3 regions of the Mesorhizobium sp. WSM4815 genome follow, and region 1 is predicted to be linked to each of the others. Evidence: predicted binding sites of a transcription regulator. Region 1 holds the regulator's gene; each other region holds the start of a gene.

Region 1 (4,166 bases):
CAGCATCGGTGGTGCCGAGGGGGAGATTGCCGCTGCGCTGATCGTCGGCGTGCGTGCCGGCATCCCCGAAGAGATAAACGAATCGATGCGGCGCACCGGCATCTACCACATCATCTCCATTTCCGGCCTGCACATGGCGCTTGTCGCCGGCACCGTCATGGGATTGCTGCGCGGCGCCTTTGCGCTGTTTCCCGACTTTTCGTCGCGCCGGCCGGTCAAGAAATATGCGGCTGCTGCCGCACTCGTCTCCATCGCTGCCTATCTGATCTTTTCCGGTATCGTGGTCGCGGCTGAACGCAGCTTCATCATGCTGGCGGTAATGCTTGTCGCCGTGCTGTTCGACCGGGCGGCACTCACCATGCGCAACCTGGCGATTTCGGCCATCGCCGTCATCGTCGTGTCGCCGCATGAGGTGGTCGGCGCAAGCTTCCAGATGTCCTTCGCCGCGACTGCGGCTCTCGTGGGCGCCTATGCCGGTTGGTCCGACTACCGTGCCGACAAGGCCAAGGCGCCGCGACAGCGACGGTCACCGGTCGCTTTCGTCACGCGCAAACTCGTCGCTGGGGCAGGCACCATCGCAATGACCTCCATCATTGCCGGCAGCGCCACCGCGCTCTTCGCCATCTGGCACTTTCAGCGCGTCTCGCCGCTCAGCCTGTTCGCCAATCTGGCCGTCATGCCGATCGTCACGATCGTCATGTTCCTGGCCGTCCTGAGCGCCTTGGCAATGCCTTTCGGCCTCGACGGCCCTTTCCTCTACATGATGGGCAAGGGCCTGACGGCGATGATCGCAATTTCGGGATGGATTTCGGAGCGTTCGCCGGTCGATGCAGTCGGCCTGATCTCGTTGCAATCGGTCCTGCTGGTGACGGTCGCCCTGGTCATCGCCACGATGGCGACGACATGGCTGCGGCTTGCGGCACTTCCCTTTGCGCTCGCCGGCCTGCTGACGATTTCCGAGACGCGCACCCCCGACGTGCTGATTTCGGAGGATGCGCATCTGGTGGCGCTGCCGATCGGCGGCGGCGAACTTGCCGTCAACCGGGTGCGTTCGAACGAATTCACCACCGACAACTGGAAACATGCGCTGGTTTCAACGACGATCGTCGAGCCGGAGACATTCGAAAAAGGAGATGTGCAGTTCGACATCGCCGACCCGGCCGACCTGCCGCCGGGAGCGCCTTTCACCTGCACTGCCGGCCTGTGCCTGGCCCGGCATCCGTCCGGCGCGCTCATCGCGCTCGCCGACAACCGCAAAACCGCGCGGCCGGCCTGTGCCTTTGCGGATTTGATCGTCATCGACGATGCCACAGCCTATTACAAACCCTGCCGCAATCCGCTGGTTCTCGTCGTCACCAAACGGCAGCTCGCCCGCATGGGCAGTGCCGCCGTCTTCTTCGATCCGCTATCGGCGACGACGCGCGCAGAAATCCGTTTTGCCGTCAGACAGCCATACAGGCCCTGGCATGAGCAGCGGCGATTTTCGCGCGAGGCGAGGGGCCTGCCGCCTTACCGAAAAGCCGAGAAACCCAAGAAGCCTGCCGCTCAGTAACGCCGGATCAGTCCGACGAGCTTACCCTGCACCTTGACCCGGTCCGGCCCGAAGATGCGCGTCTCGTAGGCCGGATTGGCGGCTTCCAGTGCGATCGAGGCACCTTTGCGGCGGAATCGTTTCAGCGTCGCTTCCTCCTCGTCGACCAGCGCGACAATGATCTCGCCAGGCTGGGCCGTATCGGCGTTGCGGATGATGACCGTGTCGCCGTCGAAGATGCCGGCCTCGATCATCGAATCACCCTTGACCTCCAGCGCGTAGTGCGTGCCGCCGGTGATCATGTCCGGTGGCACCGAGATCGAATGCGTCTGGTGCTGGATGGCGTCGATCGGCACACCGGCAGCGATGCGGCCCATCACCGGTATGGAGACGGTGGCAACGACGTCGTCGTCATTGCCGGCAGCACGCATGCGCGAAGGCGCCGGCTTGATCTGCCGTCCGAGGCCGCCCTGTCCAAGCCCGCCCTGGCCAAGGCTGCCTTGAATGACGCTCGGCGAGAATTTGCGCGCCGCATTGAGGCCCGGCGCGATCGAATCGGGCAGGCGCAGCACCTCGAGCGCGCGGGCGCGGTTGGGCAGGCGGCGAATGAAACCGCGTTCCTCCAGCGCCGTGATCAGCCGGTGGATCCCTGATTTGGAGGCGAGGTCGAGCGCTTCCTTCATCTCGTCGAACGAGGGCGGAATGCCGCTTTCCTTCAGCCGTTCGTGAATGAACATCAGCAGTTCATGTTGTTTGCGTGTCAGCATCGCGACCCCCAACAGAATCAGAAAAACAAACCCAGAACAAACACTATCTGTTCCAGTTGTGTTCCGCAACCATTTAAAGTTTAATGAATGTGTTGACGTTTTGTTCAGCGTAGCATCAGCACGCTGCAGGCGGCGCCCGCTGCGGCTGCGGGAGCGAATGGCTCGCGCACGACCAGTCCGTTGGCGTCGGCCAGCATTCTGAGCATCGAGGAATCCTGAATACTGAACGGCGTTGCCTCAAGCGTGCCAGCTTCTTCCTTCACCACCGCGCGTACATAGTCCTGCCTGAGATCGTTGGCCGGCATGGCGGCGCCGAGCCGCGCCTGACGCATGTCCTGGCGGAAGGCGCGGCCGCCGAGCCGCGCCAGCAGCGGCTTCAGAAAGAGCTGCGTGCAGACCAGACTGGCCACCGGATTGCCGGGCAGGCCGATGCAGCGGATGGCGCCCAGCCGCCCGAACATCAGTGGCTTGCCGGGCCGCATGGCGATTTTCCAGAAATCGAGCGCCATGCCTTCGCCGGTCAGCACGTCATGGACGAGGTCATGGTCCCCGACCGAGGCGCCGCCCAGCGTGACGATGACGTCCGCGCCTGCGTCGACGGCTTTTGTCACCAGCGCGGCGATCGCCTCCTTGCGGTCGGGGGCGATGCCGAGATCGAGTGCGCTGGCGCCGACCGAGCGGGCCGCGGCGGCGACGCCATAGGCATTGGAGGAGATGATCTGGTCGGGGCCAAGGTCGCTGCCCGGCGGCAGCAATTCGTCGCCGGTGGCGATGATGGCGACCAGCGGCCGTTTCACCACGCGGACCTGCTGGTGGTTGGCCGACGCCGCCAGCGACAATGCCGCCGGATCAAGCAGGCGGCCTTTCTCCAGCAGCATGTCGCCCTGCGAGAAATCGAGCCCGAGGCGGCGGATGTTGCGGCCTTCAACCGTCGGCGCGGTCACTTCGACCATGCCGCCGCCGAGGTCGCGGACATTCTCCTGGATGACGATGGTGTCGGCACCGGCGGGAAGCGGCGCGCCGGTGAAGATGCGCACGGCCTGCGCCGGGCCGACTGTTCCGGCAAAGCCGCGTCCGGCCGGCGCCATGCCGATCACCGAAAGTCTCGCGGGCACGGACGCGACATCGTCGGCCCGCACGGCATAGCCGTCCATGGCTGACGCGTTGAATGGCGGCTGGGTGCGGAGCGCCATGAGCGGCCCCGCCAGCACGCGGTCGGCGGCGTCCATCAGGGCGACGCTTTCAGCCTGCAAGGGCGCAGCATCCGCAAGCAGGTGCTCGAGCGCCTCGGCGACCGCAAGCAGCGCCATTATCGGCCTGCCCCCTGGGCGTCCGCCTTGTAGTCGCCGGATTTGCCGCCGGTCTTTTCCACCAGCCTGATGCCGGAGATCGCCATGCCACGGTCGACCGCCTTGGCCATATCATAGATGGTCAGGCAGGCGACCGAGACGGCGGTCAGCGCTTCCATCTCGACGCCGGTCTTGCCGGTGACGCGGGCCAGCGCCGTGACCTTCAGGCCGGGCAGCTTCGCGTCCGGTTCGATGTCTACCGATATCTTGGTCAACAGCAGCGGGTGGCAGAGCGGGATCAGCTCATGCGTCCTCTTGGCCGCCATGATGCCGGCGATGCGCGCCGTACCCAGCACGTCGCCTTTCTTGGCATCGCCGTCGAGAATCACTTTCAGTGTTTCAGGCCGCATCGAGACAAGACCTTCGGCGATTGCCGTGCGGGTCGTCTCCGCCTTGTCGCCGACATCGACCATATTGGCTTCGCCTTCCGCGCCAAGATGGGTGAGAGCGGCCGACATCGTCAGGTCACCCTGGAGCGACGTGCGTCCGTTTGGACGCACAAACTACGCTCTAACGCTT
Region 2 (4,166 bases), on a different contig from region 1:
CCATCACCAGCGCTACATGTTCGAGGAAGGAGCGCAGCGATTCGTACTCCTCCATGGAGCGGATCAGTTCTTTGAGGTTTTCCAGCCGGCCGGGCGCTTCTACCGAGCGGTCGTTCTTCCACATGTCGGTGTAGCCGCTCTCCTCCAGGATGGTCTCGGCCAGCTCGGTGTGCGGCGTGGTCTCCAGCGCCTTCTGCCAGCGCTCGAAATTGGCGGCGACTTCGCGCAGCGCCGCGCGCGGCTTTGGCTTCAGCTCGTCGCTCTCAGCGAGTTTTTCCGCAGCCTCCAGCATCGGGATGCGCAGCGCCCTGGCGGTGTCGTGGATCTGGCGGATGGTGGCTTCGCCCAGCCCGCGCTTCGGCACGTTGACGATGCGCTCGAAGGCGAGGTCGTCTGCGCCTTGCGCGACGACGCGGAAGAAGGCCAGCGCATCGCGGATTTCGAGGCGCTCGTAAAAGCGCGGGCCGCCGATGACGCGATAGTTGAGGCCGAGTGTGACGAAACGATCCTCGAACTCGCGCATCTGGAAGGACGCGCGGACAAGAATGGCCATGTCGTTGAGATTGTGCTTCTGCCGCTGGTAGGCCTCGATGGTTTCGCCAACGGCGCGCGCCTCTTCCTCGGAATCCCAGGCGGCATGGACATGCACCTTCTCGTCGTCCTCGGCGATCTTTTCGGTGAACAGCGTCTTGCCGAAGCGGCTTTCATTGTGGGCGATGAGGTGGGAGGCGGTGCCGAGGATGTGCGCGGTGGAGCGGTAGTTGCGTTCCAGCCGGATGATCGTGGCGCCGGGGAAATCCTTGTCGAAGCGCAGGATGTTGTCGACTTCGGCCCCGCGCCAGCCATAGATCGACTGGTCGTCGTCGCCGACGCAGCAGATGTTTATGGTGGACCTAGCTCGGCCTTCGGATGAAGAGCGCCCAATCTCCCCCCTAGAGGGGGAGATGTCGCCGGAGGCGACAGAGGGGGGCGCTGTCCCTCCAGCCTGTCGGCGCGAGGCACCCCCCTCTGTCCTGCCCGACATCTCCCCCTCAAGGGGGGAGATCGGCTTGGCATCCGGCCGCTGCGCCAGCAGTCGCAGCCACATGTATTGGGCGGTGTTGGTGTCCTGGTACTCGTCGACGAGGATGTAGCGGAAGCGCTTGTGGTATTCCTTCAGCACGTCCGGATTGGCGCGGAAGATACGGATCGGGTGGCACAGGAGATCGCCGAAGTCGCAGGCGTTCAGCGTCTTCAGCCGCTCCTGGTAATCCTTGTAGAGCTCGCGGCCCTTGCCGTTGGCGAAGGCGCGGGCGTCGCCCTCGGCAATCTCGGCGGGGCCAAGCCCTTTGTTCTTCCAGCCGTCGATCATCTGGGCGAACTGCTTGGCCGGCCAGCGTTTGTCGTCCAGTCCTTCGGCCTGGATGAGCTGCTTGATCAGGCGCACGACGTCGTCGGTGTCGAGAATGGTGAAGTCGGATCTGAGCCCGGCAAGCTCGGCGTGGCGGCGCAGCAGCTTCACTCCAATCGAGTGGAAGGTGCCAAGCCACGGCATGCCTTCGACATTGCCTTCGCCGATCAGCAGGCCGATGCGCTGCTTCATCTCGCGCGCCGCCTTGTTGGTGAAGGTGACGGCGAGGATCTGCGACGGGAAGGCCTTGCCGGTGGCGAGGATGTGGGCGATGCGGGTGGTCAGGACGCGCGTCTTGCCGGTGCCGGCGCCGGCCAGCACCAGAACCGGACCCTCTGTGGTTTCCACCGCCAGCCGCTGCTCGGGGTTGAGCCCGTTCAGATAATCGGGCGCATTGGCATGGCCGCTGCGGGCAGCCATGGCGCGCGCAGCAATGCCCGACGGGGCCACGGGCCGCGCGTTCGGTTCATCAAAAAAAGGCATATCTTCCGAAAAGCCGGACATCTCCCCCGAATGTAGTGATTCGGCAGCGAAAGGCCAGAAGTGTCTCCGTTTTGTTCTCAATCCAGGCGGGGGAGTTACAAATCCGATGGCACGACAGCCATAACGCCGGCCCTGCTCGACAGGCACGGCGGGTCGGAGAAAGTGGGACAGCGCACCAGTCGAACGGTGTCATCCTGGACCAGCCGCCGGTCTGGCGGACCTGCGCTCGCGTCAGCAGCGCCTCACCGATCCGTGACTGGACCGTGCGGGCTTCTACCCTATCTTGCGCGGCGGACATGTTCCCGAAGCCGAGGAGAGCGCCATGACAAAACCGAGCCCTGCCAGCCCCGCTGTCACCAGACCCGCCATTACTCAGGCGATGATCGACGCGTATGACGAATACACGCATCTGACGCTCGACCGGCGGCGCTTCATGGAACAGTTGACCAGGCTTGCCGGATCAGGTGCGGCCGCCGCCGCAATCGCACCGCTGCTGGCGGCGAATTCAGCCCGGGCGGCAATTGTTGCCGAGGACGATTCACGCGTGACGGGCGAGGACATCAGCTATCCCGGCAGCGGTGGCGAGATGAAGGGCTATCTGGTCAAGCCGGCCGGCCAGTCCGGCAAGCTCGGCACGGTCATCGTCGTGCATGAGAACAGGGGGCTCAACCCGCATATAAGCGATGTGACGCGGCGCGTGGCGCTGGAAGGCTTCGTTGCGCTCGCCCCGGATTTCCTGTCGCCGCTCGGCGGCACGCCGGCCGACGAAGACAAGGCGCGCGAGCAGTTTTCCAAGCTCGATCCGGCGCAAACCACTGCCAATGCGGTCGCAACGGTCGCTTTCCTCAGGGGCAGCGAGGATGGCAACGGCAAGGTCGGCGCGGTCGGCTTCTGCTGGGGCGGCGCCACGGTGAACACACTGGCTGCCAATGCGCCGGATCTGGCTGCCGCTGTCGCCTATTACGGCATGCAGCCGAAGGCCGAGGATGTGCCGAAGATCAAGGCGGCGCTGCTGCTGCATTATGCCGGGCTCGACACCCGCACCAATGCCGGTATCGACGCCTTCAGGAAGGAGCTCGATGCAGCCGAAGTCGAGTACACGATCGATGTCTATGAAGGCGCCAATCATGCCTTCAACAATGACACGTCGGCGGCTCGCTACGACAAGAACGCGGCGGACCTCGCCTGGGGCCGGACGATCGCCTTTCTCAAGGAGAAGCTTGCCTGATCAGGCATTTGCCGGTTTGTGAAAAGCGACGCCGGCCACCACCAGCGCGATGCCGATGCAATCGGTGGGGCTTGGTATCTGGCGGAGCACAATGACGCCGATCAGCGTGGCGGTGACCGGCAGCAACGACAGCATCAGCGCGAAGCTCGATCGTGGCAGCCGCGACATGGCAAGCTGGTCGCAGATATAGGGGATGACCGACGAGCAGATGCCGACGCCGATGGCGGCGATGAGCAGTGGCGGCGCCGAGAAAGCCGGCAGCGCATCGGTGAAGCCGATCGGCAGCACGATGAGGAAGGCGACCGCCATGGCGGCGCCCAGGCCGGCGATGCCGTCGCCAGCGCCGGCGCGGGCAACGCGATGGCCAAGCACGATGTAGCCGACGAACAGCGCGCCGTTGAGGAAAGCCCAGAACAGCCCGATCGGGTCGCTTGACCATTTGACGTCGATGAGCAGCAAGGTGCCGGTGACGGCAACGGCAAGCGCTGCGAGATTGCGCGGGCTTCTGACGCCGACCAGCGCAACGCCGATGGTGCCGACGAATTCGATCGCCGCGACCAGCGAGATCGGCAGGCGGTCGAGCGCCAGGTAGAAGGAGCAATTCATCACGCCGAGGCAGGCGCCAAAACCGAGAAGCAGCAGCCGTGTCGGCCCGTCGGCGCGGGCGAAGGCCGTCCACGGCCGGGTCAGCGGCGCGAAGACAAGGGCGGCCGTGACGATGCGCAGCCAGGCCATGCCGAGCACGCCGACATGCGGGAAAAGCAGCACGGCGAAAGCCGGCCCGAGATAATGAAACACAGCGCTGACACCGAACCAGACATGCGGCGGCAGCGATGTCGCCAGCCTGCCAAAGACAGGGCCGCCGAGGGCAGGGATAGCAGCTGGGGCTTGCGCTTGATCGTCCATAGGATCATTATTGCAGGCAGTTTTACCTTTTTATATGGGCAATGGCCGACCAAAGAGATCATTTGTTCTCCTGAACAAAGGAGTTTTTCCTGAAACGCGTTCGAAACGAAAATGCTGATCTGGATGCGGCGGATCTGAAAATCCTGCGCCTGCTGGAAA
Region 3 (4,166 bases), 210 kb from region 1:
GGTGCTCTACAAGGGCAGGCACGAGCGCGTCGCGCATGAATGCATCCTCGATACCCGCGTGCTCAAGGACAGTGCCGGCATCAGCGTCGACGACGTCGCCAAGCGGCTGATCGACTATGGTTTCCATGCGCCGACCATGTCGTTTCCGGTCGCCGGCACGCTGATGGTCGAGCCGACCGAGTCCGAGCCCAAGCGCGAGCTCGATCGCTTCTGCGAGGCGATGATCGCGATATCAGGCGAGGCAGCCAAGGTGGCGAAAGGCGAATGGCCCCTGGCCGACAATCCGCTGGTCAATGCGCCGCATACCGCCGCCGAGGCGCTGGCCGGCCAGTGGACCCATCCCTATTCGCGCCTGGAGGCGGCCTACCCCGCCGGCGATGCCGACACGTCAGCCAAATATTGGCCGCCGGTGTCGCGCATCGACAATGTCGCCGGCGACCGCAACCTCGTCTGCTCCTGCCCGCCGCTGTCGGAATATCTGGGGGCGGCGGAGTAGACCATGATCCCGAAAAGTGGAATCCGGTTTTCGGACAAGATCATGGTCTAACAAGAAGATAGAAGCCTCAATCAGGCAGAACGCAAGGCCGGCGCGTCGGCCTTGCTCGCCTTGTTCTGGGCGACGACGCGATTTCGCCCGGCGCGCTTTGCCGCATAGAGTGCGGCGTCGGCTTCGGCCAGCACATTGTCGAGACTGGTGCCATCCGTCCCGCCAAAGCCGATGCCGCCACTGACTGTGCTGCGCAACGGACCAAGCTGGGTGGCGACGACTTCCGTGCCGAAGGCGACGCTGATCTTGCTCGCAATGTCGTAAGCCTTCTCTTCAGTCATCCGCGACATGACGAGGACGAATTCCTCGCCGCCCAGCCGGAAGGCGTCGACGCCGGTCCTGGAGTATTTTCTGACGACAGCGGCGAAGCGGCGCAGAACCTGATCGCCGACCGGATGACCGAATACATCGTTCGTCTTCTTGAAATGGTCGAGGTCGAACATGGCGACGGACATGAGCGGGCCGAAAATCCGCTCGCCGTAGAATGCCGTCAACGCCCGCCGGTTCATCAGCCCGGTCAATGGGTCGGTCATGGTCTCGGCCTTCAGTTCGATCTGCGCCTGCAAATGGTGCAGGGAGAGCGTCAATGCGCCGAGCCCCGTCATGCAGGCGACCGCCACGGCGGAATTCAACCGTTCGGCCCAGTTGTTGGGCGCAACGCCGAGCACCCATTGGCCCTTGACCAGCAGGACCGCGCCGCAAAGTCCGAAGGACAGCGCACAGACGCCGCTCAGGAACGAAACGACCAGCAATATCCGGCGATCATGACCACCTTTGATCCAGAACATCACCCCGATAAGCGAGAGCAGCGCCGTTACCGTCGCGTAGGTGACGATGAAGCCGACGCCGTCAAAGCCCAGCGACGTCGCGCCTGCGCAAACCGCCATCGCAGCCAGGGTCGGCAAGATGGCGCGCCTGTAGTCGTGGACGCCGAGATACTGCATGGCCGACAGGCAGAGGGTCAGAAGGCCCAGGCTGAGAAGCGCAAGTACAATCTGGCAAAGCCAGGGGCTGGGATGCTTGGCATAGTGCCAGAACAAGACCACATGTGCGACGAGCACGAGAATGCCGCACGCCACCGTCAGCACAAAGCGTGCCTGTGGCGCGGTGCACCAGATCGCAAACAGGGTGATGCTGAGGCACGTGCCCGACAGCGCTGCCGCAAGCAGGAGCGAACTGTAATCCAACATGCGTAAGCGACATCTCGGGTTCTGCCGCATTCTAGGTCAGCAGCAATCCGCGAATACCCTTTTTCGGCCAACCTTCCGGCGTAACCTCCGGACAAGGTTTACAAAGCGTCGATGCCCTCGGCCCATTTCCGCCGCTTGGTTGTCGAATGGTTTTGCAGTAAGAGGCTCTATCCTCGAACGTAACGGGAACCTCCGTCGCCTGCCCGCAAAAAGCGTGGCAGTATCGGGTGGTGATTCGCAGCATCGCAATCCAGGACCAGCATGAACGACAGCAACGATCTTTTCGGCAATTTGGACAAGCAGCCGCAACCGGTTCGCGCCACCGCGCGCCCGGCCGACCCGCTGGTGCAGGCGGCGAAGCGCCCGGCATCCCGCGACGGCAGCGAGAGCTACAGTGCCGCCGACATCGAGGTTCTGGAAGGGCTGGAGCCGGTGCGGCGGCGGCCCGGCATGTATATCGGCGGCACCGACGACAAGGCGATGCACCATTTGTTCGCCGAGGTCATCGACAATTCGATGGACGAGGCGGTCGCCGGCCACGCGACTTTCATCGATGTCGAGCTTTCGGCCGACGGATATCTGGCGGTGACCGACAATGGCCGCGGCATTCCGGTCGATCCGCATCCGAAATTCAAGAAGCCTGCGCTCGAAGTCATCATGACGACGCTGCATTCCGGCGGCAAGTTCGACAGCAAGGTCTACGAGACCTCGGGCGGCCTGCACGGCGTCGGCGTCTCCGTCGTCAACGCACTGTCGGACCATCTCGAGGTCGAGGTCGCGCGCGGCCGCCAGCTCTATCGCCAGCGCTTTTCGCGCGGCGTTCCGGTGACCGGCCTGGAGCAGCTCGGCGAGGTGCATAACCGCCGCGGCACCAGAATACGCTTCCATCCCGATGAGCAGATCTTCGGCAAGGGTGCGGCATTCGAGCCGGCGCGGCTCTATCGGATGACGCGCTCGAAGGCCTATCTGTTCGGCGGCGTCGAGATCCGCTGGACCTGCGACCCCTCGCTGATCAAGGAGAAGGACACGACGCCCGCCAAGGCCGAGTTCCATTTTCCCGGCGGCCTCAAGGACTATCTGAAAGCCTCGCTCGGCGACGAATTCCAGGTCACCCGCGAAATCTTTGCCGGCAAAAGCGACAGGCAAGGCGGCCACGGCTCGCTCGAATGGGCGGTGACCTGGTTCGGCGGCGACGGGTTCCTCAACTCCTACTGCAACACCATCCCGACCGGCGAAGGCGGCACCCATGAGGCTGGCTTCCGCAACGTCTTGACGCGCGGCCTACGCGCCTATGCCGAGCTGGTCGGCAACAAGCGCGCTTCGATCGTCACCTCGGAAGACGTCATGATCTCGGCGGCGGGCATGCTGTCGGTGTTCATCCGCGAGCCGGAATTCGTCGGCCAGACCAAGGACCGGCTGGCGACGATCGAGGCGATCAGGATCGTCGAGGCCGCGATCCGCGATCCCTTCGACCACTGGCTGGCCGACAACCCGCAGGAAGCTTCGAAGCTGCTCGAATGGGTGATCGCGCGTGCTGACGAGCGGGTGCGCCGCCGCCAGGAAAAGGAAGTCTCGCGCAAGAGCGCGGTGCGCAAGCTGCGCCTGCCCGGCAAGCTCGCCGACTGCACGCAGAATGCCGCGGCCGGCGCCGAGCTCTTCATCGTCGAGGGCGATTCGGCCGGCGGCTCGGCGAAACAGGCGCGCGACCGCGCCAGCCAGGCAGTGCTGCCGCTACGCGGCAAGATTCTCAACGTCGCCAGCGCCGGCAACGACAAGCTGGCTGCCAACCAGCAGATTTCCGACCTGATCCAGGCGCTTGGCTGTGGCACGCGGTCAAAATACCGCGATCAGGATCTGCGCTACGACCGGGTCATCATCATGACCGACGCCGACGTCGACGGCGCCCATATCGCTTCGCTGCTGATCACCTTCTTCTACCAGGAGATGCCGAGCCTGGTCCGCGACGGCCATCTCTACCTGGCGGTGCCGCCGCTCTACTCGATCCGCCAGGGCGGCAAGGTCGCCTATGCCCGCGACGATGCGCACAAGGACGAACTGCTGCGCACCGAGTTCACCGGGCGCGGCAAGGTCGAAATCGGCCGCTTCAAGGGGTTGGGCGAAATGATGGCCGCCCAGCTCAAGGAAACCACCATGGACCCGAGAAAGCGCACGCTGCTCAGGGTCGATGTGATCGACGCCGAGGCGGCGACCAAGGATGCGGTCGACGCGCTGATGGGCACCAAGCCGGAAGCCCGCTTCCGCTTCATCCAGGAACGCGCGGAATTCGCCGAGACGGAAGTGCTGGATATCTGAATTTCTTCGGCTCGGCGAACCGCAAACGGCAGGCAGTGTCTCAGTTTGAAATTTCAAAGGCGATAGTCGAACTCCCAGCGCCCTAGTCTGGTGAGTTGCGCGCCGATGGCCTGCCA

Evidence for each region. The regulator LexA, encoded in region 1, represses DNA repair genes until DNA is damaged. The targets are predictions, from matches to a motif close to TGTTCNNNNTGTGTTCNG.
Region 2: a site for LexA is predicted at 1,935-1,952, ahead of AC0L2B_RS13860 (ATP-dependent helicase). Genes of this name have one in related genera too.
Region 3: a site for LexA is predicted at 1,911-1,928, ahead of parE (DNA topoisomerase IV subunit B). Genes of this name have one in related genera too.

The regions. Positions count from the first base shown of each region.
Region 1 covers NZ_JBVVQS010000097.1:107,712-111,877, reverse strand. The annotation lists gene AC0L2B_RS20195 (ComEC/Rec2 family competence protein) at 1-1,552, shown strand, start outside; gene lexA (transcriptional repressor LexA) at 1,546-2,298, opposite strand; gene AC0L2B_RS20185 (molybdopterin molybdotransferase MoeA) at 2,403-3,608, opposite strand; gene moaC (cyclic pyranopterin monophosphate synthase MoaC) at 3,608-4,105, opposite strand.
Region 2 covers NZ_JBVVQS010000091.1:103,200-107,365, forward strand. The annotation lists gene AC0L2B_RS13860 (ATP-dependent helicase) at 1-1,894, opposite strand, end outside; gene AC0L2B_RS13865 (dienelactone hydrolase family protein) at 2,196-3,101, shown strand; gene AC0L2B_RS13870 (EamA family transporter) at 3,102-4,007, opposite strand; gene AC0L2B_RS13875 (Lrp/AsnC family transcriptional regulator) at 4,097-4,166, shown strand, end outside.
Region 3 covers NZ_JBVVQS010000097.1:314,258-318,423, forward strand. The annotation lists gene gcvP (aminomethyl-transferring glycine dehydrogenase) at 1-496, shown strand, start outside; gene AC0L2B_RS21120 (GGDEF domain-containing protein) at 568-1,737, opposite strand; gene parE (DNA topoisomerase IV subunit B) at 1,999-4,050, shown strand; gene AC0L2B_RS21130 (Imm8 family immunity protein) at 4,104-4,166, opposite strand, start outside.